4 regions of the Neobacillus sp. PS2-9 genome follow, and region 3 is predicted to be linked to each of the others. Evidence: riboswitches for the same ligand, from Rfam matches in the RefSeq annotation. Region 3 holds a riboswitch; each other region holds the start of a gene.
What was found. A riboswitch is a leader RNA that binds a small molecule or an ion and turns the genes downstream of it on or off. The one in region 3 is predicted to bind S-adenosylmethionine.
Positions count from the first base shown of each region.

Region 1: it holds a riboswitch for S-adenosylmethionine, as region 3 does, so the genes downstream of both, RCG25_RS22055 (sugar ABC transporter substrate-binding protein) here and RCG25_RS05210 (O-acetylhomoserine aminocarboxypropyltransferase/cysteine synthase family protein) in region 3, are expected to answer to the same signal.
Region 2: it holds a riboswitch for S-adenosylmethionine, as region 3 does, so the genes downstream of both, RCG25_RS21105 (homoserine dehydrogenase) here and RCG25_RS05210 (O-acetylhomoserine aminocarboxypropyltransferase/cysteine synthase family protein) in region 3, are expected to answer to the same signal.
Region 4: it holds a riboswitch for S-adenosylmethionine, as region 3 does, so the genes downstream of both, metK (methionine adenosyltransferase) here and RCG25_RS05210 (O-acetylhomoserine aminocarboxypropyltransferase/cysteine synthase family protein) in region 3, are expected to answer to the same signal.

Region 1 covers NZ_CP133269.1:4,403,336-4,411,541, forward strand. The annotation lists gene RCG25_RS22035 (PadR family transcriptional regulator) at 1-83, opposite strand, end outside; gene RCG25_RS22040 (alpha/beta hydrolase) at 755-1,504, opposite strand; gene RCG25_RS22045 (ABC transporter permease) at 1,684-2,685, opposite strand; gene RCG25_RS22050 (sugar ABC transporter ATP-binding protein) at 2,687-4,189, opposite strand; gene RCG25_RS22055 (sugar ABC transporter substrate-binding protein) at 4,261-5,370, opposite strand; SAM riboswitch class I at 5,500-5,607, opposite strand; gene RCG25_RS22060 (MFS transporter) at 5,838-7,052, shown strand; gene RCG25_RS22065 (cold-shock protein) at 7,510-7,710, opposite strand; gene yfkAB (radical SAM/CxCxxxxC motif protein YfkAB) at 7,958-8,206, opposite strand, start outside.
Region 2 covers NZ_CP133269.1:4,198,105-4,206,310, forward strand. The annotation lists gene recX (recombination regulator RecX) at 1-175, opposite strand, end outside; gene RCG25_RS21085 (TIGR01777 family oxidoreductase) at 440-1,345, shown strand; gene RCG25_RS21090 (YfhE family protein) at 1,467-1,601, shown strand; gene RCG25_RS21095 (YfhD family protein) at 1,737-1,922, shown strand; gene RCG25_RS21100 (DoxX family membrane protein) at 2,049-2,543, opposite strand; gene RCG25_RS21105 (homoserine dehydrogenase) at 3,311-4,594, opposite strand; SAM riboswitch class I at 4,636-4,747, opposite strand; gene argH (argininosuccinate lyase) at 5,377-6,753, opposite strand; gene RCG25_RS21115 (argininosuccinate synthase) at 6,817-8,028, opposite strand; gene argF (ornithine carbamoyltransferase) at 8,110-8,206, opposite strand, start outside.
Region 3 covers NZ_CP133269.1:1,068,779-1,076,984, reverse strand. The annotation lists gene RCG25_RS05210 (O-acetylhomoserine aminocarboxypropyltransferase/cysteine synthase family protein) at 130-1,446, opposite strand; SAM riboswitch class I at 1,511-1,613, opposite strand; gene RCG25_RS05205 (hypothetical protein) at 1,690-2,043, opposite strand; gene RCG25_RS05200 (nuclease-related domain-containing protein) at 2,273-3,178, shown strand; gene RCG25_RS05195 (thioredoxin family protein) at 3,600-3,905, opposite strand; gene RCG25_RS05190 (toprim domain-containing protein) at 3,912-4,268, opposite strand; gene RCG25_RS05185 (YusG family protein) at 4,416-4,655, opposite strand; gene gcvH (glycine cleavage system protein GcvH) at 4,795-5,178, opposite strand; gene RCG25_RS05175 (arsenate reductase family protein) at 5,262-5,618, opposite strand; gene RCG25_RS05170 (acyl-CoA dehydrogenase FadE) at 5,819-7,603, opposite strand; gene RCG25_RS05165 (acetyl-CoA C-acetyltransferase) at 7,668-8,206, opposite strand, start outside.
Region 4 covers NZ_CP133269.1:1,286,785-1,294,990, forward strand. The annotation lists gene RCG25_RS06350 (hypothetical protein) at 1-18, shown strand, start outside; gene pckA (phosphoenolpyruvate carboxykinase (ATP)) at 191-1,777, opposite strand; SAM riboswitch class I at 1,963-2,108, shown strand; gene metK (methionine adenosyltransferase) at 2,384-3,586, shown strand; gene asnB (asparagine synthase (glutamine-hydrolyzing)) at 3,846-5,750, shown strand; gene RCG25_RS06370 (gamma carbonic anhydrase) at 5,995-6,507, opposite strand; gene RCG25_RS06375 (alpha/beta hydrolase) at 6,649-7,452, shown strand; gene RCG25_RS06380 (tetraprenyl-beta-curcumene synthase family protein) at 7,471-8,206, shown strand, end outside.

The sequences.
Region 1 (8,206 bases), 1.9 Mb from region 3:
GAGTTCTCCATCATTTGCTTAATATCATAGCCGCTCATTGGCTCGTCATATAAAAAGCCTAGGATTACGTCTTGTATGTTCATTTTTCATCACCTCATATTATTTATGTTTATATTATCATTGTTCATATTAATAATGTCAATATTTAAATTGGATATTTTTTCAATTTGTTTAAAAAGTGCACTTGGGTTGAATCTACTAACCCTTTATCGGCATTAGTCGCCAACAGTTTGACATCCAAACTTCATGCATCTAACAATAAAAAAAACGATGGTAATTTACCATCGTTTTTACCTCATTCTCCAATATTGTTTTCAAACCCTCCTGCAGTTCTCTCAACGAGGTAAAGCTAAAAATTTCCTCCCCATTCTATCAAAACTAGCATTACCTCTAAGGAAGATTTGCCCTTCTTCCTCTGAAATTAAGACCGCGTAAGGATGATTCACATTTATGTACCTTGAATCTAAATCATTATCCAGCTAATGATGCTACGTCTAATTTTCACTATTAAATAAGCGAGAACGTCCATGTAGAGTGCTCCTACGTCTACTTTTCTCTTAAAAATTACCGAGAAAGTCGATGGAAAAGGTTGCTACGTCTACTTTTCTCTTAAAATTAAGCGAAAAAGTCCATGTAGAGTGCTCCTACGTCTACTTTTCTCTTAAAAATTACCGAGAACGTCCATGTAGAAGGCCCCTACGTCTACTTTTCACTAATAAATAAACAAGAAAGTCGATGTAGAAGGCCCCTACGTCTACTTTTCACTGATTTTTTTAATGAAGTTTAATGTTTCTTCTATAATAAACGCTTGGTCGTTATCAAGTGTCGCAACATGATAACTCTCCTTCATATGATGAAGCACTTTTACCGAAGAACGAATAGCATCATAAATGATTTGTGAATTATTAGGCGGCACGACATGATCCTCTTCCGATACAAAAATCAATGCTGGACAGGTAATTTTATGAAGGTCTGCTTTTACCTGCTCCATAAACGTTAGGATTTCCTTAATTGATTGAACAGGGGTCTTTTCATACGCTAATTCCGTCACATCTGCTTTTTTAATATCAGACCCAATTGCATCTAAAAACCTTACCCCTTCTAACTGCCGGACAGGAGCCATTTCTGGAATATCCAAAGCGGCGTTTATTGGGATAATCGCTCGAATCTCAGGGTACTTTTCAGCCAGATAAAGAGTCAATGTTCCCCCCATCGAAAGCCCGGTGACAAAAATCGTATCGCAGCGGTCTTTTAACCATTGGAATCCTTCTTCAATAGAAGAAACCCAATCCTGATAGGTAGTTTGTTCCATTTCTTCATAGTGAGTTCCATGACCTTTGAGCCGCGGTCCACATACTGTGTAGCCCGCTTTCGCGTATGCCTCTCCTAGTGGCCACATACTTTGGGTGCTACCTGTAAACCCATGTGATGCTAAAATTCCAACATTGCTTCCCTCAAAGTAAAACGGTTCTGCGCCTTCTAAAATTGGATATTTGCTGGTCATACTCTTCCCTCCATCACATTATTTTCCTCACTTAAGATGTATTCGCTTCCATTAAATAATTACCTGCCTGTGAATAAGTGATTTTCTTGTGGATATTGTTAATAAAAACTACATTATTTGTTGATATCCTTGATCATAAAAAAATAACCTATCCACAATGTGAATAGGTGTCTATTATATTATTTCTGTTTATAATAAGTAATCGCTAATGCAAAAGCTAGTACCGTCCCTTTTACAATATCCATGGCATAATACGGTACAGACATCATGACAAGGCCATTTTGCAGAATACCAATTAATACCGCACCGATAAAGGTACCAAACGCATTTGGTTTACCGGCACCTAGAACTGAAAATCCGATAAAGGCTGCAGCAACCGAATCCATGAGGTAGGGTGCCCCAGAGTTAATTTCTGAAGTCATAACCCTTGATGCCAGGACAATTCCGCCGATTGATGCAAACAAAGCAGAGAGTAAATATGCCGCCACTTTATATTTATTAACAGCGATCCCTGAAAGTCTTGCAGCTTCTTTGTTTCCGCCAATCACATACATGTAACGACCATGCTTGGTATAAGTCAGAAAGATATGCACAAGAATGACGGTTATTGCCATGATGATAATAATCCATGGCACCTCACCAATTTTTGCAAAAAATGGACTGATTAATCCCGTTGCCATGGACCCATCAGGCATCACCATATTTTGAGAAACTGTCGCGCCTTTTGTATAGGTAAGTGCGGTCCCTTGAATGATAAACATTGTCGCTAAAGTCATTAGCATGTCTGGGATTCGTAACTTAACGATCATAAACGAATTCAAAGCACCTACAATTAATGAGGCACCAATCGCAGAGATAATCGCAATGAGGGTATTTTGGGAAAACCAGACAAACATAGAAATCACGATGGCATTCGATAACGAAGCTACCGAGCCTACTGATAAATCGAATCCATCTACAGATAATGAAATGGTAATACCTATAGCAATAATCGTCACAATCGAAATCGACCGGAGGATATTGACAATATTACTGCCCTGGATAAAGGTAGGATTTGCCGCTGAAAAAATAAGGATAAGTGCAAGAATCGTGATAATGGTCCCGTACTTATATAAAAATTGAAACAATTCAAATGTTTTTTTGGTTGGGGTCTGATTCTTTGCTGAAATATTTGTCTCCATTTTACCTGCCCCCTGTGGAATAAAATAAAAGTTCTTCCTCGTTTGTTCGGTTCGTTTCTAACTCTTTTATTGATTGTCCATCATATAGAATGTAGACTCGATCCGTAATTCCCATAATCTCTGATAGTTCGGAAGAAGCGTAAATAATCGATTTCCCTCTGCTTGCCAATTCCGTGATAAGCTCAAAGATGTCTTTTTTGGCACCAACATCCACGCCTTTGGTTGGTTCATCAAAAATATAGACATCGGCCTCAGCTACCAGCCACTTTCCTATTGCGACCTTCTGCTGATTTCCACCTGATAGATTTTGAACCTTTGTTTCTTCAGAAGGTGTTTTAATTCCAAGCCGGCTAATCAACTGCTTGGCTGTTTCCTTTTCTTTCTTTCTATTTAAAAAGCTAAATACGTTTGTAAAACTACCCAAATTAGCCGCTGTCAAATTGGATTCCACTGATTCAAGGACAAGAATTCCTTCCTTCCTGCGTTCTTCAGGCACTAATGCCATGCCATTTTTCACCGCATCATATGGGCTATTCAAAGTTAGTTTATTTCCATTAAGAAGGACTTCTCCTCCAGTTAATTTTTCAGAACCAAAAAGCGCCTTGCACAGCTCAGTTTTTCCAGCACCGACTAGCCCAGCCACTCCAACGATTTCTCCAGATTTCACATGTAAATGGAAATCTTTAATTTTACTTCTATCTGAAAGTCCCTTCACCTCAAGAACTGTGTTTCCAATTCTCGTATTCTTTTTCGGGAACTGTTCCTCCAGCTTTTGGCCAAGCATGTGCTCCACCACTTGATTCTGTGTTGTCTCTGAGATGTTCTCTTTTACAACAAATTCTCCATTTCTCATTACTGTAATTTCATCACAGATTTCAAAAATCTCTGGCAGGCGGTGCGAAATAAAGATAATCCCGACATTTTGCCTCTTTAATTCGCGGGCAATTCGAAAAAGCTCGGTCGTTTCCGTATGACTTAAGGGTGCAGTTGGTTCATCTAGAATCAGATACTTACACCGATTCGAGACAGCTCTTGCAATGAGAATCATTTGCTTTTCTGCTAGAGAAAGCTCACTCACAAGCTTTTTCGTAGAAAGTGTAATATTCATTTCACCCAGGATTTGTGCTGCTTTTTGATGAAGAGTCTTCCAGTTCATCCACTGCTTTTTTCCCATATGATGAACCGTGTCCATCAACATAATATTCTCGGCAACCGTTAAATTAGGAATCAGTGCCGTATCGACTTCTTGATAGACAATCTGTATGCCCGCATCCTGGGCATCTTTTGGTGATCGAATGTTCAAAGATTCCCCGTCCAGCACAATTTCACCGGTATAGTGATTATAAGCCCCTGACAGGACTTTCATTAGAGTTGATTTCCCTGCACCATTTGCTCCAATCAATGCCTGAATCTTTCCCGTCTTTGTTGAAAAATGAACCTGATTTAAAGCTTTCACTCCTGGAAATTCAATAGTTATATTTTTCATTTCCAATGTTGACTGCATGAAATCGCCCCCCTATCAAGCAAACACTCTCTTAATCAAGTGAAAAAGAGAGTGCTTATAGTAACCATTAATTATTTATAATATTTTTTTAATGTTTTCATCCAATCTTCTTCGAATGCATCTGATTGGCCCCATCCAGAAATAATTTTTGATAGATTAACCATGTTAACAGGATCTTTAGACTTTTGAAGATTGTCTTGTGAAACTAGAGAAGCCTCTAAATCATAGGTTTTTGGTGTTTCTTCACCTGCTAGTTTTTTAGCAAGCAATCTCAAATCCACCGCACCAATTAGTTTAGGATCCACGGCAGCTGTGTATTTCCAAGCACTACCTTTTCTTTGAATCTCTTGAAGGTCCGCATTCGAAACATCAATACCATAAATTTTTACTTCTTCACGGCCCGCCTCTTTTAGAGCTCGTGCGGCACCAATAGCAAAGGCATCCCAAGTAGCAAAGATGGCATCCAACTTTCCTTTTGGATATTTATTTAACATGGCAGCTACGGCGTTTTGTGTTTGAACACTGGTATCTGCAGCGGCTACACCGAACCGTTCCACTTCTTTAATTCCAGGATTTTTTGAAAGTACATCTTGATATACTTTGTTTCGTCTAACCATTGGTGGAAAACCGTCAACCCAAAGGTACGCAATATTGGCTTTGCCCTTCGTATCCTTTACAAGCTGATCCAATGCTAAAGTTGCCAATGCTTCGTCATCCTGTGATGTAAGTGTTACTCCCTCCACTTCAGCCAACTTTGGATTAGAGTCAAATGTAACCACGCTTTTTCCTTTTTCGACGATTTTCTTTACATCGTTCACCGTCGCATCATCATCACCATGTGAAATAATGAATCCATCATAGTCCTGATCTAACGCCTGATTTATAGCATCATGGAATTTTGCTGTATCTCCGTTTGCAGTAAACACATCCACTTGTAATCCTAAGGCTTCTCCCTCTTCTTTTGCTCCTGCTAAGAATTGAGCTGTGTGGTCGTCACCGCCAATTTTACGAATGACCTTAATTTTCAACTTGTCACTTTTAAATTTTTCTGGTACTCCTTCAAGTGATACATTTTTATTTCCACTAGCTTTCTTCGTTTCTCCCCCAGAAGCACACCCCGTGAGTAGCAGGCTTGCAGCCAATGTTGATACAAGCACACTTTTTAATAAATTTCTTTTCATGATAAAAGCTCCCCCTTTTTGTCTTTCTTATCAAAATAAACTATTCCCATTGGAGAAGTTTTCTTTTAAGTAAAAATAAAAAACCTCTCCAGAAAAGAGAGGTTTCATCACAAATGTTGGACTACTCCTCTCTTATCTCTCAAAACATTAGATGTTTTGCAGGATTTAGCACCAATTCCTTTTCGGAACGGTTGCTGGGCGTCATCGGGCCAGTCCCTCTGCCACTCTTGATAAGAGAACGTATTATTGATTTAAAGTAATAAACTAAATTTAAACTCACATTAACAAGTTGTCAATAGTATTTTAAATATTTTTAATAAAGTAATAACTCTTTTTAATCATATTGAACGGAGTTGGGAAAACTATTATTAAACCTAAACCCAGTTATTGCTTTATTCTCCTAAGAAATTTCGGTATGATTATATTTAGTAAACCGAAATAAATTGCAGAAAGAAGTGTTACCATCCATGAATAAGCAGGAAAGTGCAAAGCGTAATTTACTAATTATGTGGTTTGCCAACTTCTTCGTTGCCGGTAGTATGACGATGGTCATGCCGTTTATTTCTCTGTATATTGAAACGTTTGGGGACTTTTCTGAGAAATATGTCCAGCATTGGTCGGGTATTACCTTTGGGATTACCTTTGTTTCTGCCTTTCTTTTTTCACCGGTTTGGGGAAAAATTGGAGATCGCTATGGTCGGAAAAAGATACTTATCATTTCTGGATTAGGGATGGCTGTATCTATCTTTTTAATGGGATTTGTTCATTCAGTCTGGCAGCTGCTCTTTCTACGGTTTTTCATGGGCTTTTTCTCAGGGTTTATCCCGATGTCACAGGCATTCATCTCCACACAAACACCAAAAGAGATTGCTGGTCGTGTCCTTGGGACATTACAAACAGGAAGTATAACGGGTTCACTGTTAGGCCCCATGCTCGGAGGAATTTTAGCCGATACACTCGGCTATGCGACCACCTTTAAATGGACTTCGATTTCCATATTCATCTCAGCCATGCTTGTCATCACTACGAAGGAATTTCTCATAGAACCAACGAAGGGTACTAAATCACATTATTCTAGTAAAGAGGTTATCAAACACATCCTACGAAATCCTGTACTATTAACTGTATTGCTTATTTCATCTCTTGTACAAATCGCCCATTTCAGCATCCAACCAATCCTGTCGTTATTTGTAAGTGATTTGCATGGGCCAAACAATGTTGCTTTTTATTCAGGGATTGCCTTTTCCGCAGCGGGAATAGGCAACTTACTCATGTCACGGAACTGGGGAAAGATTGCAGATAAATATGGTTATATCAAAATTTTAGTCATACTTCTATTTTCAGCTGGAATAGTGTACTTACCAGGAGCGATCGTGACTGGTCTTTGGCAGCTTGTCATCATCCGGATTGCCTTAGGTGTGACCATTGGCGGAATCATTCCTGTCAGGATTGCTTATATTCGCCAGGAGGCTCCGATTACCATGCAAGGTGAGGTCCTCGGGTATAACAATAGTCTAAGATTTCTCGGTAACATCATTGGGCCCATGCTGGGGGGCTTTCTTTCTGGCTACTTTGGCTTTTCCGCCGTTTTCATAAGTACCAGTGCTTTATTGATTATGAGCGGACTGATTTTGCTCGTATCATTGCTCCGACATCCTAAGCTTGTTAAACATACAGCGTAATAACTCATTCAGTATACAAAAGTTACCAGTAACTTTATTGAAATAAATTAGGTTATTCCGGAAATATATGATACAATAACTCTACCATTTGAATTACTGTTTCATTTGTGTGCCCTACTCATTCATGAGTGGGGTTTTTGTTTTGGTTTTTTTTGAATGGCTTTGTTAAAATTGCCTATTGATTTCCGCTCCAGGCTCTTCGCTTTCCGTGGGCGTTTCGGCGAGCCTCCTCGGCGCTTGCGCCTGCGGGGTCTCCCCTGAACCGTACTCCCACAGGACATTGAATAAGCTTCCTTGAATCTACACCGCACGAAGGAAATGCGATAGCATTTTCGAGGATCTTCGAGTCTTCCGCTCCAATCAACAGGGTATAAAAATCAACACTGTTCTTTAACACAGCCTTTTGAATAAAAAAAACAGACTCTATAAAATAGAGCCTGTCTTATCCGAAATGGTATTAAGCTTTACGAACGTTAGTAGCTTGTGGTCCACGTTGACCTTGTTCTACTTCAAAAGTAACAGCTTGACCTTCGTCTAATGATTTGAAACCTTCGCTTTGGATTGCTGAGAAGTGAACGAATACATCGTCTCCAGCTTCGCGTTCGATGAATCCAAAACCTTTTTCTGCGTTAAACCATTTTACTTTACCTTGTTCCATGTGTGTTTCCTCCTGCTGTGTGCTTTTGCACACATTATGGTACTATCCTTGCACTCAGTGATCATCAAGACGAAAAGTTAACTTATACTATCCTTTACACCGAACAAAAATAATTCTTCTTTAGTATAACATTTCACTTAAGTATTTGCAAGAAGACAATAAAGAGTGTCCTTTTAGCCTCTCATGTTTTACCGCCCGCGAACCGCTCGCGCCTTGAGCGGACATCAACATCCCAGTTTAACAAAGATTATTTTTTTGCAATATTGGCTTCCAACTTGGTAAAATCAAGATCCTGATAATAGCTGTTTTTGACCAAGATATTTGGACCTAAGCATGAAACAGCTGGGCAATGACAGCTTAACTCCTTCGCTATGCCTGTGTTTTGCCAAGCTTGATAGGCCTCTTCAAGTGTGGTTGTTTGGATATTTCCTAAAGGAGGAGTATCTCCGAAATCCGTTACAATAATTTCACCGTTAAATATATTCACATTCAAACG
Region 2 (8,206 bases), 2.1 Mb from region 3:
TTTCCAAGAAAGAAAAATCATCAAGCTCCATCCCTTTTTTTAAATTGAATTTAATTAACACATCGCTGTCGACACTAAAGGCAAATTCTTCACCCTTGCCCTTGCCATAATCCATAAAAACATTAAAACGGTCTACATTTTTTTGCTGTGTGGTGATTTTCGTAATAATGGCCATTTCCTTCACCTCACTTTCACTTTACCATACTTTTTTATTAAAAGGCTGTGTTAAAGAACAATGTTGATTTTTATAACCTGTTGATTGGAGTGGAAGGCGCGAAGACTCCTGCGGGAGTAGCGGTCTCGGGAGACCCCGCAGGAGGAACGACGAGGAGGCTCCCGGAACGCCCGCGAACCGCTCGCGCCTGGAACGGAAATCAACAGACAAATTTAACAAAGCCTATTAAAATAAGGTAAAATAAAGCAAAAGGAGGTCATCTACATGAAAATTGCAATTGCAGGTGGAACAGGCTTTGTTGGGAAGGCACTTGTCAATGAACTAAGTAAATATAATCACGAAATAGTCATTTTAACTCGCCGAGCAAGGAAGTCTAGCGAGAAGGCAAACGTTCGATATACGCAGTGGTTAACTGATAATGCGAACCCTGTTATGGACCTCCAAGATACGGATATCTTTATTAACCTCGCAGGTGAGTCGATTAACAGCGGGCGCTGGACCGAAGAGAGAAAAAGTAAAATTTTATCTAGTCGAATGGAAGCAGTTGATGCAGTCCTGGACATAATAAACCAATTAGACCGGAAACCGCAGGCGCTTATTAACGCCAGTGCGATTGGTATTTACGGAACATCAGAAACAGAAGTTTTTACTGAAAATAACGAAAAACTAGGCACGGATTTTTTAGCAGAAACAGTTGTAAAGTGGGAACAAGAGGCGAGCAAGGCGGTTTTATTAGGAATTAGAACGGTCTTATGCAGATTTGGTATCATTCTTGAAAAGGATGCTGGAGCTCTTCCTAAGATGCTGATGCCTTATAAGTGGTTTATAGGAGGCAATATTGGAAGTGGCAAACAGTGGATGTCATGGATTCATCTTGAGGATGTAGTGAAAGGTATTATTTTTGCCATTGAAAATAAACAAATTCAAGGCCCTGTAAATTTCACTGCTCCACATCCTGTGATGATGAGCGATTTTGGCAAAACACTTGCTCAAGTATTGCATCGACCGCACTGGCTTCCTGTACCTAGCTTTGCCCTTCGTTTACTCCTTGGTGAAATGAGCACCTTAGTGGTAGATGGGCAAAAGGTTTTACCGAATAAACTTTTAGATCATGGATTCCAATTTCAGTACCCTACTTTAGAAAAAGCATTAAAAAATATATTTTCCTAAAAAAAGTATCATTCCTCTCTCAAAAGGTAAAAATGGAAATAAGTACATATTTAGTGCTTCATTTTTACCACTTAGCTTGATGACAATTAACAAACAAAAAATGTTGAAAGGAATGAGCAAAATGGCGGGAAAAAAGAAAAAAGATTTAGGTAGAGGTAAATATACCTTAACAAGTACACAAGAGGTTTTATACCAGCGTGATTTTAAGATGGCTGACCGTGCCGCCGGCTATCATGACAGCAAAACTAAGCTGTAAGTGACGGAATTCCATACGTATACAAAAAATTAATTTAAAGTTTTTCCATTAATGAGCCCCTTTCAAATTGTAAAAGCTATTAGGGAGTGAGAGATATCTTTCTCCCTCTAGCTGAAATTGAAAGGGGTTTTAGTAATGGGTCGAATGCATAATGGAGGTTCTCACAAAAATAATAAAGCATCACTTCCACAAACACCGAAAAATATGAAAACAGATGGAAACGATGTAGAATACTCACAAGAATTTGCGGATCATGCAGATCTTGAAGCACAAGCCCGTGCTAATGCCGCTAACCAGCGTGTGAAGAATAAGAAAAGATAAGCATAAAAAAGAGAAGCAGGCTTTGCCCTGCTTCTTAAAGTATATAAAAGGGGGAAATAAATGGTATATCAGCGAGCTCTAATGAGAGGCTTCAGCGTGCTAAGCTGTTAGAACTCGGTATTACTGTTAATTAGTGTTTACATTTTTTACAGGTGCCTTTTTGAAATAGCCTTTGATAAACGGAACTGTGTATCGGTCAAGACCGAAGAGGTAAGCTCCAGTTCCTACGAATAGAAGGATCATTGCTGCTGTATAAAGAATTGGGTTCGTGCTTGTTGTGCCTGCTAGCATGAAATTTAAGTTCATAAATGCACCTGCGATTAATGCTGGAAGAGTGGCTAATCCAACAACTAATCCTAAACCAACAAGTAATTCTCCCCAAGGAATTAATACGTTAAAGATTTGAACATTTGGAATGGCAAATTGTTGTAAGAAATCTGCGTACCATGCCTGCACTGCTGGATGATCACCCGTTGCATTTGCGAGTGCACCTTTTAAAAATCCGCCAGCGTCAAATCCACCGGTTAATTTATGATAACCTGCTTCAATCCATTGTAATCCAAGCCAAACTCTTAGAACTGTCCAAACAACGGCTGCTTGAGGGGTTTTATACCATCTCATCACAATCATCTCCTATTAATATTTGTGAATATTTTCACAATAAAGTGTAATGATAAGTTCTTTCCCCTTTCGATGAGGGGTGTTCAGCTAGCTGTGTCGTATAGGGAAGTTAGTTTGTGCTTTTTGGTTTGTGAATTGTTTCACTATCTTCTCTACACTTATAATATACTCTCCTGTTTTTTAAATGACAACGGCTTTCACAGTTTCTTAACATATTAATGTTAGAAAATTGAATAGAATGTGAACTTAATAAGTTGTTAATATTAGAAACCGATTTGTACATTCTTGTGGATAATTATTCTGATTTTTGTGGATATTGTGAATAAATCTGTGGAATACATTTAAACCGGGACTTTCGGTGTGGACAATGCAGTGGATAAACACGGAATATCCGTGACTATTGAATTAAATTTCTACATCTTGTTCAAATAAAAAAAGTAGATTTAGAAGTTTGCTACTTCTACTTTTCCCTTCTTCTCTCTGATAAAAGTAGATCTAGGACCTCGCTGCTTCTACCTTTTCCTTCTTTTATCTATAAAAAGTAGACCTAGAGGTTTGCTACTTCTACCTTTTCCTTCTTCTCTCTGAAAAAAGTAGATCTAGGACCTCGCTACTTCTACTTTTTCCTTCTTTTCTCTGATAAAAGTAGATCTAGGACCTCGCTACTTCTACTTTTTCCTTCTTCTCTCTGAAAAAAGTAGATCTAGGACCTGGCTTTCTTAAAATGAAAAAAAGAGCCGTATAGCTCTTTCATTGTTTGTAGATTCTTATAAAGCCTTAAGCGCATTTATCTGTTTCACCTTCTCGTATTCTCCAATAATCGGAAAATAGATAAGATTATTTTGTTTGGCCAGAAGAGCAATTTCTCTATCTGTCGCTTTGATTACAAACGTTTCCTCCGCCACTTCTTCAATCCAAATAATGGAAGGAGTCACCTGTTTATGCTTCACTCCATGCACCAGCCATGTTTTCTTCTTGTCACTCTTACTAAACCCCGTTACCACTTCTTGAGAACGTGTAACATTGCGTTTTCCCGGAGGATTTTGACACACATAGACTAAATCCTCAATGACAGCACTCGCCGTAGGAAACATTCCAGCTCCCGGCCCCTGAAGCGTAATTTCACCTACAATATCCGATTGGACATTTACTGCGTTCTGAACGCCTTCTACATGGTAAAATGGATGCTCTTTTCCCACTAGCGCTGGTTTGACCGTTGCTTTTATTTGACCGCCCAGCCTTGTTATACTCGCAATATGTTTAAACCTTAGCCCTGCAATTTCGGCTGCTTCAATCAATTCACTGGTTATGGATGTAATCCCCTCACGTTCAACATCCTGCCAATTAGGTTCTTCTCCAAAAGCGAGCCTGCTAAGAATCATAGTTTTATAAAAGGCATCAAAGCCCTCCACGTCATTTGTTGGATCAGCTTCAGCATAGCCATTCTCTTGTGCTAATACTAGTGCCTGTGCAAATGACTGCTTCTTTTCCCTCATTTCTGAAAGAATAAAATTGGAAGTTCCATTTAGAATTCCTCGGACCTGTTTGACACGATTAATATTTAAAAGCTGTCTAAGTGTTTGTATGACTGGAATTCCACCTGCTACAGTGGCTTCAAATCCAACAGAAACATTTTTCTCCGCTGCGAGCTCAAGCAGTTCTTTCCCGTGATGGGCAAACATTTCCTTATTTGCTGTAATGATGTGGCATCCCCGCTGTATGGCTGATTTTAAAAATGTAAATGTCGGCTCTTTATCGACAATAGCCTCCACAACAACATCAAGCTGTTCGAGATTTAAGATATCCGCAAATTCTGTTGTTACTAATACATTTTCACTAATATTTCTTTTCTTTTGCGTGTTTCTGATGAGAACAGCGGCAACTTCAACCTTCTTGCCTAATGTAGCCGTAAGCTCCTCACTGTGTGATTGTATTGTTCGATATACTCCTTCACCAACTGTTCCAAATCCAAGGATTGCTACTTTGATTACAGACACATACATCCATCCCTTCACTACACGATTTTTGACACGAAACTGTTTATTTTTCAAAAAGAAAAACCCTCTTCAATAAGAAGAGGGTTGGATTCCTCCTCTTATCTATCAGGTTAAAAATAACCTGCAGGAATTAGCACCTTTTCAAGGAATACCTTGAAGGTTGCCGGGTTTCATCGGGCCTAGTCCCTCCACCACTCTGGATAAGAGTTTTTATTTGATTTTTCATTAAATTTCCAAGTTATAAAGAAAATTTTAGTTGATGTAATGTTAAATGTCAATATATTCTTTCAACTCATTACGATCGTAAACCTGTAAATTTGGCATGTTCTTCTTTTACTAAGTGGATAAAATTTTCTCTCTCAAAATCCATACTGGTGATCATTTTGATATTATTCTCATTACTTAAGAACCGTTTCACCTTCCTATTTTGGTGAATGATATATGAGTATCTAACATCCTTTTCCAGTGTAGCAAACCAGTCTTCTTCCCTTAATCTGATTATATTCTTTTCAAATTTCGATTTAGGTGACCAATCAGGAATGAGAAATTCAATGACTCCCCCTGCGATATCAACAAGTAAATCAATGATAAAACCGCTAATGGAAAACCACTCCTTAGAAAAATGGTAAATTGTAGATAAACCATCAATTTGTGTAGATATATTATAAAACTGTGTAGAAAAAATGTAAAAGTGTGTAGATATATCTCAAAAACGTGTAGAAAAAAGGCAAAAGTGTGTAGATATATCTCAAAAACGTGTAGATAAAACGCAAAAGTATGTAGATATCGCCATACAACAGCAAAAAGAAACCTGCCAATGGCGGGTTTCTCACATTTTATCGTTTCAGTTTTCCCTCAGCAAGCCCAATTTGCTTCTCCACCTGCTCTGGAGAAGTACCACCAAAGCTGTTTCGAACGGCAACTACGTGTTCTGGAGCTAATACCTCGTAAATATCTTCTTCAAATAAAGGACTAAACTCTTGATATTCTTCAAAGCTTAAATCTAGTAAAAACTTATTGGACTGGATCGAGTATAAAACAATTTTTCCAATAACCTCATGGGCCTCACGGAACGGTAATCCCTTTGTAACTAGATAATCAGCAATATCCGTAGCATTAGAGAAGTCATTGTTAATTGCTTTACGCATCACATCTTTTTTAACAGTCATCGTTTCAATCATCGGAGCTAAAAGTTTCAATGACCCTTCCAATGTTTCAACAGTGTCAAACATACCTTCTTTATCTTCCTGTAAGTCCTTATTGTAGGCAAGCGGCAAACCTTTCAAAACAGTCAGCAGCCCAATCAAATTGCCATACGTACGGCCTGTTTTTCCACGAAGCAGCTCTGGTACGTCTGGATTCTTCTTTTGCGGCATAATGCTTGAGCCAGTACAGAAAGAATCATCTAACTCAACAAATTGGAATTCCTGACTTGACCAAATTACTAGTTCTTCTGAGAATCTAGAAATATGAGTCATGATAATAGAACCAATTGATAGAAATTCAAGAATAAAATCGCGGTCGCTGACAGCATCCATACTGTTCGGATACACCGTTTCAAAGCCTAGTAGTTCTGCTACACGTTCACGGTTGATAGGAAAAGTAGTCCCAGCTAACGCACCTGAACCAAGCGGAAGCCAGTTCACCCGTTTCAGACTATCAATCAATCTCTCTTTATCACGTTCAAACATCCAGAAATAAGCCATTAAATGGTGAGCAAACGATACTGGCTGCGCACGCTGGAGATGAGTATAACCTGGAATTAAGGTTTGGACATGTTCTTTTGCCTGCTCGACTAAAGCTTCCTGAACATCTTCGATCAATTTAATAAGCTCCGTCGTTTTTGTTCTTAAATAAAGGTGCATATCTGTAGCTACTTGGTCATTCCGGCTACGACCCGTATGTAGCTTACCGCCAACCGGTCCGATTCTTTCTATCAACAGCTTTTCGATATTCATGTGAATATCTTCATCTTCTACCAAAAACTCCACTTCGTTTGCATGAACCATTTTTTGAATAGCAAGAAGTCCGTCCTTAATTTTTTCAGCATCTTCAACTGGGATAATGCCACATTCACCAAGCATTTGCACATGTGCCAGGCTTCCGGCAATATCCTCTTTTGCTAACTTTTGATCAAAAGATATGGATGCTGTAAATTCTTCTACGAGCTTGTTGGTTTCCTTTGTAAATCGTCCGCCCCATAACTTAGACATGTTATGCTCCTCCTTAAAATGAAAGAAGATAGCCCCCGAAATAGGATTCGAGGGCAATCCGAATTATTTTACAATCGTTTCTTTTTTAGTAACCTCTGAATATACCTTTGTTGGTAAGCCCCAAATCTTAATAAAGCCAACAGCCGCATTGTGATCGAATGCATCACCTTTTGAGTAGGTAGCAAGCTCCTCGTTGTATAAGCTAAATGGAGACTTACGGCCTACAACTGTGTGATTTCCTTTATGAAGCTTTACACGAATCGTTCCTGTAACAGTTTTTTGTGTTTCTTCAATAAACGCATCAAGCGCTGGTTTGATAGGTGAATACCAAAGTCCTTCATAGATGATTTTTGCCATCTGCTGTTCCACTTGAGTCTTAAATTGTGTAACCTCACGAGTTAATGTTAAGAATTCTAATTCTTTATGCGCATTGATTAAAATTAATGCAGCCGGATTTTCATACACTTCTCTTGATTTAATTCCTACTAATCTATTTTCAATATGGTCGATACGACCAACACCGTGCTTACCACCCAGTGCGTTTAACGTTTCAATTAACTGAACAAGTGGAAGTTTCTCACCATTGAGGGCAACAGGAACCCCTTGTTCGAATTCAATTTCTACATATTCAGCGGCATCTGGAGTTAGTTCAATCGGATTCGTCCAATCGAATGCTGCTTCAGGCGCTTCTGCCCATGGATCTTCAAGTACTCCAGCCTCACAAGCACGTCCCCAAATGTTTGCATCAATTGAGAATGGATTATCTAAATCTACTGGAATCGGAATACCGTTTTCCTCAGCATACTTAATTTCTTCATCACGTGTCATTCCCCATTCACGTACCGGAGCAACCACCTTTAGACTTGGGTTTAACGCTTGAATGGACACTTCGAAACGGACTTGGTCATTGCCTTTTCCAGTACAGCCATGAGCAACAGCTTTAGCCCCTTCTTTTTCCGCCACCTCTACTAATAGTTTTGAAATAAGTGGACGAGAAAGCGCTGAAGATAATGGATATTTTCCTTCATATAAACAATTAGCCTTTAAAGCTGGTAAAATATATTCCTTTGCCAATAATTCTTTTGCATCGATCATATATGCTTTAACGGCTCCAACATTTAACGCCTTATTTTTAATAGCTTCTAAGTCTTTTCCTTCACCTACATCTAGACCTAGAGCAATAACATCATAACCATATTTTTCCTGGATCCATTTAACCGAAACGGAAGTATCTAAACCACCTGAATATGCTAGAACAATTTTTTCTTTTGCCATCTGTATTCTCCTCGTGCTTTTGTGAATTTTTATTCAATCAATAGAATTATTATACAACAACTCTCACAAAAAGTGAAACTATTATGCTAATAAATGTTTTAAAATTGCTTTTTGCGCATGCAGGCGATTCTCGGCTTCATCAAACACGACTGAATGAGTACCGTCAATAATAGCTCCC
Region 3 (8,206 bases):
CATTCTATATTCAATTAACACGTTAGTCAGTTTAAGTAGTTATTTTAGTACGAAAGCTATCGTATCATGGATAAAAAAGGGTGTCAATAAAAAAATCTATTAATTCTTACTTATTGGATGAGGTAAATTTTAGGCATTTGCTTTGACAGATGCCAATCCCGTTGCTGTCTCAATCGCAGATTCGAGATCATCAATTAAGTCTTCAACATTTTCAATCCCAATAGAGAGACGGATTAAATCTTCTGATACACCTGCTGCCTTCAACCCCTCTGCATCTAATTGTTGATGGGTAGTACTAGCTGGGTGAATGATTAGACTTTTTGAATCGCCAACATTGGCCACATGTGCCCATAAGGATAGAGAATCAATGAGCTTCGCTCCTGCTTCCTTCCCACCTTTAATTCCAAAAACAACCATGGACCCTGCACCTTTAGGTAAATATTTTTTCGCTAATTCATAGTCCGGATGTGATGGATGCCCCGGATAGGATACCCATTCTACTGCTGGGTGGTTTAATAAATAGTCCACAATCGTTTTCGTATTGGCTACATGCTCTTTCATCCGAACATGCAGGGTTTCAAGGCCTAGTGTAAATTGGAATGAATTTTGCGGGCTCAGTGCCGGACCGAGATCACGCAATAACTGTACACGTGCCTTTACAATATACGCTACAGCGCCCAATGCTTCTGCATAGACAAGATCATGGTAGCTTGCATCCGGAGTCGTAAAGCCAGGGAATCTAGAAGAGTTCCAGTCAAACTTCCCACCATCAACAATTATGCCGCCCGTTGATGTCCCATTACCTAATAACCACTTTGTTGCCGAGTGAACAACAATGTCTGCCCCGTACTCAATTGGTCTGCATAAGTATGGTGTCGCAAAGGTATTGTCGATAATTAATGGGACACCTGCCTCGTGTGCAATATCAGCCACTTTTTCAATGTCTAACACACGTAAGCTTGGGTTCCCGATTGTTTCTGCAAAGACAGCCTTTGTTTTTGGAGTAATCGCTGCTCTGAAGTTCTCCGGATTTTCCGAGTCGACAAATTTAACGTTAATTCCGTACTTTGGAAGGGTCACTGCGAATAAATTATAGGTTCCACCATAGAGGTTGGAAGCAGCAACAATCTCATCTCCTGCCTCAGCCACATTCAGAATGGCGAGGGTAATTGCTGCCATACCACTAGCAACGGCCAGGGCTCCGACACCGCCTTCTAGCAGGGCTACTCTCTCTTCAAATACGGTTGTAGTAGGATTATGAATACGGGTGTATATGTACCCTGGTTCTGCTAAACTAAATAGGTTTGCTGCATGTTCAGTGTTTTTGAATTGATAGGCATTGTTTTGATAGATGGGAACGGCACGCGCTCCTGTTACTGGATCTGGAGCCAATCCTCCATGAACACTCAAGGTTTCAAAACGATATTTCTTTTGATTTTCTCCCATTTTCCTAGCTCCTCCCTTAACAACATAAACAAAAACCCCCGCTTCATAAGAAGAGGGGGCTCTCTTCTTATCTTTCAGAGCTTTTTATGCTCTGCTGGATTTAGCACCGTGTATAAACCGGTTGCCGGGCTTCAAAGGGCCAGTCCCTCCGCCACTCTAGATAAGAATGTTTATGTGGTTGTTTTAATTAATAGAATATTTAAACAATATATTACATGATGTCCCTTTAGAAGTCAATGTATTTTAAATGATGTTTGCAAAATCTTCCTGTGCTTTTGTTAGGTAAAAAAGGGACTCCAGTAATAGGCTAATTCTTAACGGTGCATCTACTTTTATTTCTTCTTTTTGTTCTAGTACTCGCAGCCTTGCCGCTCCTTCAACTAGTTGTTTCATTGACAAATCGCTACCTCTAATTTCATAGGCCACTTGATGCTCAGATGGATTTTGGAGAATAAACACTGCCCCATTTTTTATCACTAACTGGACCAGTTGCTGGTCGCAACGAAGGTTTACATGGACTTCTGCCTGACGAATTAAAGGATACACATGCTCCTGTTGTTGCATTTTCACAAGAAATTTTTGGATTTCCTCTATCATTTTTACCACTCCGGTCTATACTCTTATATCTAAACTATTCAGCAATAGGAGCGGAATTCCTTTTATAATCGCTCGACAATATTTGGGCTAATGGTCATAATTTTCCTGAGAAATATGTCGGATACTTAGGGTTTATGAAATGTCGGTAATTGGTCACACATTTGGAGTGGCTTTTTAATTAAACTGAAAATGGTAGGATGTGGTTTTCTATTTTGAAAGGATGTGGATTATGGCTTATAAAGAGCGGTGTGAATCGATGGAATTAATAATTCTTAAATTACTTTCCCAACGAATGACTCTAGAAGATAAATACAAACAATCATATCACAACCTCGAAAAGGGATATGAGGGTGAAGTTGTGTTTGATTTATTGACAGAAAAGTTGAGCTGTAAAAGTTTTATACTAAACGATTTATTGCTGGAGACCAGTGGTGCGAAATTCCAAATAGATTCTTTAATAGTTACTCAAGACCCAATTTATCTTTTCGAAGTAAAGAATTATGAAGGTGATTATTATTATGAATCAGGTAGGTTCTATACCATTTACAAGAAAGAAATTACAAACGCTTTACTACAAATTGAAAGAAGTGAATCCTTACTCCGGCAGCTTCTCCAAAATCTTGGGTATCGAATCCCCATTAAAGCGTATGTAGTTTTTATTAACCCCGAGTTTTATTTATATCAGGCTCCCCTAGACAAACCTATTATTTATCCAAATCAGCTTAATCAATTTATGAAAAAATTGAACAATCATCCTTCGACATTAAAAGACCACCACAAAAGGTTAGCTGACCAATTAGTTTCTATGCACCAAACTGATTTTAAAAAGGACAAGATTCCCCCTTATGATTTGCATTCTGTTAAGAAAGGAATAAATTGTTGTTTATGCCATTCCTTTAACGTTACTGTTTTAGGCAAAAAATTAGTTTGTGATGTTTGCGGTTATACAGAAGGTCTTGACAGCTCTATATTGAGGGGAGTAAATGAATTTAGTTTACTATTTCCAAATGAAAAAATAACAACCAATGTGATTCATGATTGGTTTCAAGTGTTGGATTCAAAGAAGACTTTTTTAAGGGTTTTGAAGAAGAATTGTGATGCTGTTGGAAAGAAAGAATTTATTTTTATTAAATAGAATTAGTTTTTCCACAGAACTAATAATAGCAAAGGGTATGCTGATATTACGGGGGTTATGATCTTTCCTCTTTTTCGGGGACATCGGGATTTGTGAACCTTTCACAATTCCCATACTCGCTCTTTTTAGAGGCTACAGGATTTGTGAGCCCTTCACAATTCCCATACTCGCTCTTTTTAGGAGTCTACGGGATTTGTGAGCCCTTCACAATTCCCATACTCGCTCTTTTTAGGAGTCTACGGGATTTGTGAGCCCTTCACAATTCCCATACTTGGTCTTTTTAAAGGCTACGGGATTTGTGACCCTTTCACAATCCCGATACTTGCTCATTTGGGTTCTATGAGGCTGTAGAGTCCCAATGTATTTGCTCACATTCCCCATATCGGAAGTAAAAAGCAGACACCCCGAGGTATCTGCTCCACTAAATATAACTCTTAATTTTATCCAACAAAAACGGAACAGAATGAAATGCATACAGCATTTCTACTACCTTTCCGTCTCTCACGATTAACAGACAGGGTACACTTTCAATCGCTAAATCCTTCGCCAATTGTGGATAAAAATTTAAGTTCATTTTTCCCATTGGCCTATCTACCAACTCTTCGACCACCTGCAGCATCTTGGAAGCGAGCTGGCACGTACCACAAAGTGGTGTATAAAAATAGATTAGTCCTGTTGACTTATTTTCAAGGAAATCAACAAAATCATTTTGGTTCCATTCGTTCATTTTTCGTTATCCCATTTCTAAAAACTCAGTATGCACATCGATGTTCGCCCCTAAAAGCACAGTCGCCAAATGCTGTACTGGTGCCGTTGCGACCTCGCGATACATCCGATCAATATATATATGCTCAGCATGTGGAAATTCCCGCTTAAATTGCTTACGAAGCTTTTCACCTGCTTTATCTGCATCAACAAGAATATAGACATCCTTATCCTCAAGAAACTCGATTAATTCATCGAGTCTCGAAACACTGATGGTTCCATTCGTACAAATGATTTCAACCGGTTCCTTTACAATACTTTTTACCTTATTTTTATCTGACTTTCCTTCGACAATAAGAACTTTGTCAACATACGAATCATTCATATCCATCACCTGTAATAGAAGTTGTTTATGTTAACATATTCTAAAATTTTGATTACGTGTGTCTTCTTCTTAGTATGTTAACTATATCATTATTGTCATCTTAAAAATAGGTATTTGCTCATACTCACGACGGCTACAACGTAGGAGTTAACACCATCCACCTTCATCACAATCGGTATATTTCGCATCAGGTTGATCGGTAACCGTAACATGCTGGTATATCTTTTGTTGGTCAGCCTCAAAGTGATGCTCTAGGTCATACTGCATATTTTCAGGTAGTTTAATTTTTCCGATAGAGGATGATTCTAAGAACAGTTCAATCTCACCATTTTTAATTTTCCCTACTACACGATCAGTAACGTCTACCTTTTGTTGTTTCAATGACATATGTCCACCCTCTTTAATATATTTACGTTTAGTTTCCCCACTTTAGTAGAAGAAATCGTGGAAATTATTATAAAAAAGAGGAACCCCTATATTATTAACAGAAAAAGCACCCTAAAAGGTGCTTTTCTAATGATGATGATTAGTCTTCTTTAACCATTTCTTCGTACTGTTCAGCAGTCATTAGCTTATCTACTTCGCTGCTGTCAGAAAGTTCGATGACAATCATCCATGCTTTTTCATATGGAGATTCATTTACAAATTCAGGACTGTCATTTAAGTCTTCGTTTACTTCTACCACTTTTCCGCTTACAGGAGCATATAGCTCAGAAACTGTTTTAACAGATTCAACGCTTCCGAATGGCTCGTCAGCTGATACTTCAGTACCAACTTCAGGTAGTTCTACGAATACGATATCTCCTAATTCATGCTGTGCAAAGTCAGTGATACCAACGCGCACCTTTTCCCCTTCAACTTTTACCCATTCATGTTCTTCTGAATAACGTAACTCTTTTGGTGTACTCATTCGCTTAAATCCCTCCATTGTTTTTTCTAAAATCTATCATCGAATAAAATCGATTACCATGAGTCAGGAAAGGAAGAGCAGGCTTATTGCCACATTTTTTCATACTCTTCTTCTTTAAAGCCTACGGTGACTCGTTCGCCATCCGTTAAAATCGGCCGTTTGATTAACATCCCATCGGAAGCAAGTAGGTCTAGCAGCTCTTCGTCCGTTGCTGACTTCATCTTATCCTTTATACCTAATTCACGATACTTCATACCGCTCGTATTAAAGAATTTTTTAAGTTCTAGTCCGCTTTTTTGATAAAGATCCTGCAGTTTCTCACGACTTGGGGGATGTTCCACAATATGTACTTCTTCATAGGAAAGTTGATGGGCATCCAGCCATTTCTTAGCGTTTCGACATGTGCCGCATTTTGGATACCAGTAAAAAGTCATCGACATAAGTTTCACCGCCTTTTCCCACTTCATTCAATGACATAATCACGTCATTTGAATATTATCATAACGTTTTTCAAAATCCTAATGCAAAAAATATGTTCCAAATAAAAATTCGACTAATTTCGTAAATACTCCTTCTTTATCTAAATATAATTTTAAAAAATAAATAGCCCCCTTGAGAAAAAGGGAGCCCTGATTTCATTTTAAACGATATAGCGTTCTGCTTCGATAAGCGCGTCTGCTGCTTCACGCTTTTTCGCAATCACGTTAATTGGCGTGTGGCGAGTAAACTTGCGAAGAGATGATAACATCATGCGAAGAGTATCACCGTGTTCAACGGCCACCAATGTTTCTTTCGCATCTGCTTCGATTTTATTAAATGCTTCTTGGCAGAAAATTTGTGTGTAAAGAAGCTTTTGTTTGCTCTTCTCCACTCCATCTTTAGCGATTGCTTTTTCTGTACGTAATACGACAGATTCCATAGCATACGCATTAGAAACAATATCAGCAATGTTTACGAATATTTCTTGTTCTTTTTCAATCGCCTTGCCGTATTTTTGTGCGGCTAAACCAGCTGCAAGCAAACCAATTTTCTTCGCATTTTTCACCAAATATTTTTCTTGTGCTAACGGCTCATCACCTGGCTCCTCAGGCATAAGCATCATAAGTTCTTCTTGAAGTGCCATTGCTTTTTGGAATAATGGAAGCTCACCCTTCATAGCTTTACGCAGATACGTGCCTAATACTAACAAACGGTTGATTTCGTTTGTACCTTCGAAAATGCGGTTAATACGAGAATCACGGTATGCTCTCTCGATTGGGTACTCTTGCATGAAACCATATCCGCCATGAATTTGAACGCCTTCATCAACGACATAATCTAACACTTCACTGTTAAAAAATTTGTTTAATGAACACTCAATCGCATACTCTGCAATTGAATTGGCCACCTTTTTAATGTCTTTCGCTTCCTCATCGGTCAGCTTACCTTGGTTATCCTCATATAATCCGATTGTACGGTAAACAGCACTTTCTGCTGCATAAATTTTGGATGCCATTGTACCAAATTTCTCTTTTGTTAAGTTGAACTGAGCGATTGGCGTTTTAAACTGCTTACGGCCATTTGCATACTTTACAGTCATTTCAAAGGCACTCTTCGATCCGCCTACACCGCCAACAGCTAATTTATAGCGGCCGATATTTAAGATATTAAAGGCAATGACGTGGCCCTTACCAAAATCACCTAATAGGTTTTCAACTGGTACAGGAACATCTTCTAAAATAAGAGTACGAGTGGAAGAACTCTTGATCCCCATTTTCTTCTCTTCAGCGCCAGTTGAAACGCCTGGGAAGTTTCTTTCAACGATGAATGCAGTGAAGTGTTCACCATCCACCTTTGCATACACGACGAATACATCTGCAAAGCCTGCGTTTGTAATCCATTGTTTTTCACCGTTTAAGATATAGTGTGTGCCTTCAGCATTAAGCTTCGCTGTTGTTTTAGCACCAAGGGCATCAGAACCTGATCCTGGCTCAGTTAATGCGTAGGCAGCCAGCATTTCACCTGATGCAAGGCCAGGTAAATATCTGCCCTTTTGGTCATCGTTACCGAATAATACAATTGGCAAGGACCCAATACCAACGTGGGCACCATAAGAAAGTGAGAATCCGCCAGCCCTAGACATTTTTTCAGTAATTAATGAAGAAGTAATTTTATCTAGACCTAGACCATCAAATTCTTCTGGTACGTCAGCTGCTAAAAGACCAAGCTCCCCCATTTCCTTTAGAAGCTTTACCGTACGATCAAACTCATGGTTTTCTAAGTGTTCAATTTGTGGTAGTACTTTGTTTTCCACAAAGTCTTCTGCTGTTTTAGCAATCATTTTGTGCTCATCTGAAAAATCTTCCGGTGTAAATACTTGATTATAAGAAACATCCTCAATTAAAAAGCTTCCGCCTTTAATAATCTTTTCTGTTTGATTTGCCATCTCTATTCCTCCTAGACTTTAATTAGCCAGGGGCTAAGTCCCGCTTACCCCTGGTGCGTCTTGATTACAAAAGTTCAAATACTCCGGCAGCACCCATACCGCCGCCGATACACATGGTAACTACACCGAATTGCTCGTTCCTGCGTTTTAATTCATGAATAAGTGAGAGTGTTAGTTTTGCACCCGTACATCCTAGTGGGTGTCCAAGGGCAATCGCACCACCATTTACGTTCACAATTTCTTCGTTAAGACCTAATTCTCTAATTACCTGAAGCGACTGTGAAGCAAACGCTTCATTCAATTCAAACAAGTTAATATCGGATAATTCTAATCCAGCTAGCTTCACTGCTTTTGGAATAGCTACCACTGGGCCGACACCCATAATTTCAGGTGGCACGCCTCCAACTGCAAACGATCTGAATTTTGCTAGTGGCTTCAAACCAAGTGCTTCCGCTTTTTCACGGTCCATGACCATCAATGCAGCTGCTCCGTCACTTGTTTGCGACGCATTACCTGCCGTTACCGTTCCTGTAACAGAAAAGGCAGGACGAAGTTTACCTAATGTTTCTAAGTTTGTATCTGGACGAACGCCCTCATCTTGTG
Region 4 (8,206 bases), 220 kb from region 3:
CCCATATCAAATGAATGATATGGGCTTTTCACACATTATAGGAAAGTTAAAATTCGACTTCGAGAATTGTCCAGCTCCAGCGCCTAGCCCCTCGGGTCAAATAACCTTCTGCAATAAAAGTCAAAGAGCGACTTTTTTGCAGAAGAACATTTGCCTGTCGGGGCTGATCAAGGCGCTTGCGCTTTTCTTATTAGGCTATTGGACCGCCTTTTTCTTCAATTTCAACGGATACATCCGTGAATTTTCTGAAGTTTTCGCGGAACTTTGCTGCAAGTTCTTTTGCTTTCTTTTCATAGGCATCTGGATCTGACCATGTTTTACTTGGCTGTAATACTTCATCAGGAACACCGGCAATATGAAGTGGAATATTTAAACCGAAGATTTCATCTTTCGTTGTCTCAACATGGTTTAATTCCCCTTCAAGTGCCGCTTGAATCATGGCTCTTGTGTAAGCGAGCTTCATTCTGCTTCCAATTCCATATTCTCCGCCAGTCCAGCCTGTATTCACAAGGAATACGTTCGCATTATGCTCAAGAATTTTTTCACCGAGCATGTCAGCATAGCGAGTAGCAGGAAGCGGTAAAAATGGTGCACCAAAGCAGGTTGAGAACGTTGCCTCAGGTGAGGTTACACCACGTTCGGTACCGGCAAGCTTAGACGTATACCCACTTAAAAAGTGATACATAGCCTGTTCTTTTGTTAATTTTGAGATAGGAGGTAATACCCCGAACGCGTCTGCAGTTAAGAAGACAATTGTATTTGGGTGTCCGGCAATACTTGGTTTGGCAATATTATCAATGGCATCAATTGGATATGCTGCCCTAGTATTCTCTGTTAACGTTCCGTCATCATAATCAGGGACCCGCGATTCCAGGTTAAGCGTTACATTTTCAAGAACAGTTCCAAACCGAATGGCATCAAATATTTGCGGCTCTTTTTCCCTAGAAAGATTGATGCATTTCGCATAGCACCCTCCCTCGATATTAAAGACACCGTTTGATGACCAACCGTGCTCATCATCACCAATCAAACGGCGATTTGGATCAGCGGATAAAGTAGTTTTTCCTGTTCCTGATAGACCAAAGAATAGAGCGACATCTCCCTCAATTCCTACATTTGCAGAACAGTGCATGGAGAAAATATTGTTTTCCGGTAATAAGTAATTCATTACGGAAAAAATGGACTTTTTCATTTCACCTGCATATTCAGTCCCACCGATGAGAACAATGCGGCGTTCAAATGAGATGATGATAAAGGTTTCTGAATTGGTTCCGTCGACCTTAGGATCTGCCTTAAAATTAGGTGCTGAAATTACCGTAAATCCTGGGTCATGCGATAAAAGTTCATCCTCTGATGGACGTATAAATAGTTGATGAACAAAAAGATTGTGCCAGGCAAATTCATTCACTACTTGGATAGGCAATCGGGATTTTTTATCTGCCCCTGCAAATCCTTTAAACACAAAAATCTCTTCTTGTTGTTTTAAATAATTTAGGACTTTTTGATAAAGTTTCGTAAATATTTCTTCAGATATAGGTTGATTCAACGAACCCCAAGCAATCTTATCCTTTGTGGACTCTTCCATCACAACGAATTTATCTTGAGGTGAGCGGCCTGTATATTTACCAGTTGAAACGCTTACAGCGCCAGTCGAAGTTAAAGAACCTTCGTTACGACATAAGATCTTTTCTACTAACTGGGGAACTGATAATTGCACGTGGACATTACTTTCTGATAACATTTGTTTTAAGTCATTGGGAATATGAACAGAATTCATCTACTGCAACCTTCCTTTTTCCATGTTTTTAATGGTAATAATTTAATAAAAAGTATAACACATTTATTCAAATAATCTATACTAATTAATGAAAAATAGGTTGTATGGATTAAATTTAAATTTCTTGAAAAATGCATTGACATTGTTCGACAGTGTAGGTTATTATTTACCCTTGAACGGATACTCTCTTATCCCGAGCTGGTGGAGGGACAGGCCCAATGAAACCCAGCAACCTGCAAACGAAAGCAAGATAGTAGTAGGTTTTCTTCTATTATTATTTTCGGGCAAAGGTGCTAAACCTGAAGCAAGGCCTAGCCTTGAACGATAAGAGTGAAAGGCGCGCAAAACTTTTGCTATCAACCTTTCCTCAGAGATGGAAAGGTTTTTTGTTTGCAAATGATTTCGTGCTATATAATCGCTTCTATTTATTCCATCGTTAGAATTTTCTATGGGGTTATTGCAGAATATTGTTTAATTAATAAAAACCCTGTATTTATTTCATACTACTAAGGGAATGAGTTCCGTATCAATCCGAGGTTAAACGGCAAGGTCATTACATACCCACACAGATAACCTCACTTATCTCACTATATAGGAGGAATTCAGATGTCAACAAAACGTCGTTTGTTCACTTCTGAATCAGTAACTGAAGGTCATCCCGATAAGATCTGTGACCAAATTTCTGATTCCATTTTAGATGCTATTTTAGCAAAAGATGCTAATGCACGTGTTGCTGCTGAAACTTCAGTTACAACTGGTTTAGTTTTGGTTGCTGGCGAGATTACTACTTCAACTTACGTGGACATTCCAAAAATTGTTCGTGAAACAATTAAAAGCATTGGTTACAATCGTGCAAAATACGGATTTGACTCCGAAACATGTGCAGTTTTAACTTCTATCGATGAACAGTCTCCTGACATCGCGATGGGTGTTGACCAAGCGCTTGAAGCTCGTGAAGGCCAAATGTCAGATGAGCAAATTGAAGCAATTGGTGCAGGCGACCAAGGTTTAATGTTTGGTTTCGCATGTAATGAAACAAAGGAGCTTATGCCGCTTCCAATTTCCCTTGCGCACAAGCTTGCACGCCGTTTAACAGAAGTTCGTAAAGAAGAGCTACTTCCTTACCTACGTCCAGATGGAAAGACACAAGTAACAGTTGAATATGATGAGAACGATAAACCAGTTCGTATTGATACAATCGTTATTTCTACTCAACACCACCCTGAAGTTACATTAGAACAGATTCAACGTAATCTGAAAGAGTATGTGATCAATCCGGTTGTTCCACAAGAATTAATCGATGAAAATACAAAATACTTCATTAACCCAACAGGCCGTTTCGTTATCGGCGGACCACAAGGGGATGCTGGTTTAACAGGCCGTAAAATCATTGTTGATACTTACGGTGGCTATGCACGTCACGGCGGTGGCGCATTCTCTGGTAAGGATCCTACAAAGGTTGACCGTTCTGCCGCTTATGCAGCACGTTATGTAGCAAAGAATATTGTTGCTGCAGGACTTGCTGAGAAGTGTGAAGTTCAACTTGCTTACGCAATCGGTGTAGCAAGACCGGTTTCCATTTCTGTTGATACGTTTGGCACTGGCAAAGTAAGTGAAGATGTATTAGTTGATTTAGTAGAACAAAACTTTGATCTACGCCCAGCTGGTATCATTAACATGTTGAACCTTCGCCGTCCTATCTACAAGCAGACAGCAGCTTACGGACATTTTGGCCGTACAGATGTGGATCTTCCTTGGGAGCGTACAGACAAAGCAGACACATTAAAAGAACAAGCAGCAAATCACTAAAAATCATTCGCCCTCAAGCGAATACCCTAATAGAAGGGAGTTGCATTTTAAATGTAACTCTCTTTTTCTTTTTTCGTCTAAATGGTTGGTACGTAATTGGTTATTGGAATAAAATGTTTAAGTAGGTCTAAAGAAGTGAAAAATGATAGTACGAAAATTACCTATAAGTTCACAGTGTTATTTTAATAAAAAAGTGGTAGTATTATAGAGATGTTTTTTAGAGAATGTTTAATTTAGATTGGAGTAGGTGAGGTACATAATGTGTGGTTTTATCGGTTGTGTACACGACAAAACACAAAACTTTAGTGATGAACAAAAACAACTATTTAAAAATATGAACGATATCATTACCCATCGTGGACCGGATGATGATGGTTTTTATTATGACGAACATATTCAATTTGGATTTCGCCGTTTAAGTATTATTGATATTGAGAGTGGACATCAGCCATTAACATATGAAAACGAACGTTACTGGATTATTTTTAATGGTGAAGTTTATAACTATGTCGAGCTTCGTGAGGAATTGGTAAAAGAAGGCCTTTCGTTTGCAACGAGCTCTGATACTGAGGTTATTATTGCCTTATACAGTCATTTAAAAGAGAAAGCAGTGGAAAAGCTGCGTGGAATGTTTGCTTTTATCATTTGGGATAAACAAGAGCAAAGATTATTTGGTGCCCGTGATCCGTTCGGTATCAAACCATTCTTTTATTTAGAAGACGGTGAGAAAACCTTCTTTGCTTCAGAAAAGAAAAGTATCTTGCTTGCACTTGAAAATGATGTTTTAGACTATGATTCTCTTCAGCATTATTTAACGTATCAATTTGTTCCTGAACCCAATACCTTATCAGAAGGGATTAAAAAGCTTGAGCCAGGTCATTATTTTACAAAAAAAATTGGCTCACCAATGGAAATTAAGCGCTATTGGAAGGCACATTTTAGTCCTGTTCAAAAATCAGAGAGTGACTTTACAAAAGAAATTCGTGATATTTTATTCGATTCAGTCGAAAAGCATATGCGTAGTGATGTACCAGTAGGTTCCTTCCTATCTGGTGGAATCGATTCGTCTATAATTGCTTCTATTGCGAAAGAGTTTCATCCTGCCATTAAAACCTTCTCTGTTGGTTTTGAACACAATGGCTTCAGTGAAATTGATGTGGCAAAAGAAACAGCGGAGAAACTGGGTGTAGAAAATATCAGCTATGTGATTACTCCTGATGAATATATGAATGAAATTCCAAAAATTATGTGGCATATGGATGACCCCCTAGCAGATCCTGCCTGCGTACCACTTTACTTTGTTGCTCGCGAAGCGAGAAAACACGTAACCGTTGTTCTCTCAGGTGAGGGCGCTGATGAATTATTTGGCGGCTATAACATCTACCGTGAGCCACAAGATTTAGAGATTTTCAACAAAATTCCTCGAGTAGGGAAAGTCCTTCTCAAAGGAATTGCCAATATGATGCCAGAAGGCACTAAAGGAAAGAGCTTCATTGAGCGTGGTGTAACTCCTATGGAAGAGCGTTACATCGGAAATGCCAAGATGTTCACCGAAGAAGAAAAACGTGATTTATTGAATGTGTATCATGAAGGACTAAAGTATACAGACATTACTAATCCTCTTTATGCAGAATCGAGAGGATATGATCCAGTGGATCGAATGCAGTATATTGATATCCATACATGGATGCGCGGAGATATTCTTCTAAAAGCGGATAAAATGACTATGGCTCATTCGTTAGAGCTTCGTGTCCCTTTCTTAGATAAGGCCGTTTTTGAAGTGGCATCTAAAATTCCGACAAGCTTGAAAACTGCTAATGGCACAACAAAGTATATCTTGCGCAAGGCAGCTGAAGGTGTTGTTCCAGAGCATGTTCTTAACCGTAAGAAGCTTGGATTCCCTGTTCCAATTCGTCATTGGCTAAAAAATGAGATGAACGATTGGGCGAAAAAAATAATCCGTGAAAGTAATACGGATCATTTAATCAATAAAGCGTATGTATTGCAATTGCTTGAAGACCACTGTCAAGGTAAGGCGGACAACAGCCGTAAGATTTGGACGGTTCTTATGTTTATGGTGTGGCATCAAGTGTACGTTGAAGATGTTTATTCTTTTCAACGTGACTTTGCACAGAAAAAAGTATTAGAATCACTAAAACATTAATATTTAGAGGCTGACTCTTGAGCATTGAGTCAGCCTCTTTTTATTTTTAGGCTCTGTTAAACTTGCCTGTTGATTTCCGCTCCAGGCACTTCGCTTTCCGTGGGTGTTTCGGCGAGCCTCCTCGGCGCTAGCGCCTGCGGGGTCTCCCCTGAACCATACTCCCACAGGAGTCTTCGTGCCTTCCGCTCCAATCAACAGGGTGTAAATATCAACACTGTTCTTTAACGCAGCCTATTTTTAAAATTTATGATTGAAGTGACTTATAATATTGGGCCTTTTCTGCATATTCTGTATAGATTCTTGTCATATCTTTTATATCTTCTTCTGTTAATTCTCTAATAACTTTTGCTGGTCTGCCAAATGCTAAGGTATTAGGAGGAATTTTTTTACCTTGAGGAACAAGGCTGCCTGCACCTATAAAGGCACCTTCACCAATTTCCGCTTGATCGAGGATAATGGAGCCCATGCCAATTAAAGCTCGTTTTCTAATGATGCAGCTGTGAAGGATAACCTGATGACCGATGGTTACTTCATCCTCTAAAATTAGCGGGTTATTAGGGCTTTGGTGTAAGATAGAGTTATCTTGGATATTTACCTTATTGCCAATTCGGGTGGGGGCAACATCCCCTCTAATGACCGAGTTAAACCAAACACTGGACTGCTCACCAATTTCAACATCACCAGTAATCGTTACATAATCGGCAATAAACGCTGACTCAGCGATTAATGGATACTTATCTTTATAAGGGTAAATCATTCTGTTCGCTCCTTTTTTACAATGATATCTTTATTGTAGCGAATGCATGACCGGGAATTCAAAAAATTCATCTTTTTTAATGACTATAGTAAAATAAACTTTTCAACAAATAGCAATTACATTTTTCTAGGGGGAAAATATATGTGGAAGTGGGAAGCGGAAGGGGAGGCAAGAGCAGTCATTGTGATGGTTCATGGTGCCATGGAACATCATGGGCGTTATGGCTGGCTGATTGAAATGTGGCGTTCATCGGGCTTTCATGTAATTATGGCCGATCTTCCCGGTCAGGGTATGACAACGAGGGCGAACCGTGGCCATATCGATTCCTTCGACGAATACATTTATGAGGTAAAGGATTGGATTCAGGCGGCTTACCGATATGATTTACCTGTATTTTTATTAGGCCATAGTATGGGGGGATTAATTTCTATCCGTTTATTACAGGAAGAAAAGCTAAACATTGCTGGTGTCATTTTGTCATCACCATGTTTGGGCCTGGTTAAATCCCCATCTAAAGTTATAGACATTCTATCTTACGGTTTGAATGTGGTATTCCCATCTTTACGGATGAATTCAGGCTTAACGGTTCAAATGGCGACTAGAAATGAAGATGTGCGAGAAGCGGATTCCAATGATACCCTATACGTTACAAAAGTCTCTGTCAGATGGTATAGAGAGTTAGTTGCTGCCATGAAGCAGGCATTCGTAACTATGGATCAAACACAGGATATTCCCATGCTGGTGATGCAGGGTGGGGATGACTTGATTGTCAATAAGGCAACCGTTAAGGAATGGTTTAATCACGCCCCATTATCCGAAAAAAGATTTAAGGAATGGCCAAAATGCTATCATGAAATCTTTAATGAGCCAGAGCGGGAAGAAGTATTTGAATATGCCAAGGATTTTGTAAACAGTCAACTAAAAGCAATTGGCTATATCGTATAGAAAGGTGGATTTTTTTTCATGATGCCAATCACCCTCATGTCCAGGGTTTATCGCAAAGTACTTCCAGCAGTCCATCAAGAATTGGCCTATTGGAAAAGCCGAGCTGAGAAAATCCCGAATCCTGAACTAAGGGCACAGGCCCTGGCGAGTATAGAGCATAAAACCTTCCACTGTGAAGGAGGAGCCATCCTTGCTCTAACTGCCAAAGGAGAATATAGAAAAGCAATAAAATTCATAGTGGCCTACCAAACGATCAGTGATTACTTAGATAATCTTTGTGACCGAAGTACGTCTCTTGATCCTATCGATTTTGCTGCCCTGCATGAATCTATGTCAGATGCGCTGGTTTTACACGCTGAAGAGAAAAACTATTACCGGTTCCGTGAGGACCAAAACGACGATAATTACTTGCATGATTTATCGGAAACCTGCCGATCAGTATTACGGGAATTAAAACATTACGACAAGATCAAGGATTATCTACTTGAACTATGCCAGTATTATTGCGACCTGCAAATAAATAAACATGTAGTTCACGATGAACGTGTCCCACGTCTGGAAAAATGGTTTAATCACTACCAACAACAGCTGCCTGAAATGGAATGGTATGAATTCTCGGCATGTTCAGGTTCTACATTGGGGATCTTTTGTTTAGTCTCCTATGCTATGCGTGACGATTTTAAGACCAGCGATGCTGAGAACATTCGCAAAGGGTATTTCCCTTATATTCAAGGCTTACATATCTTGTTGGATT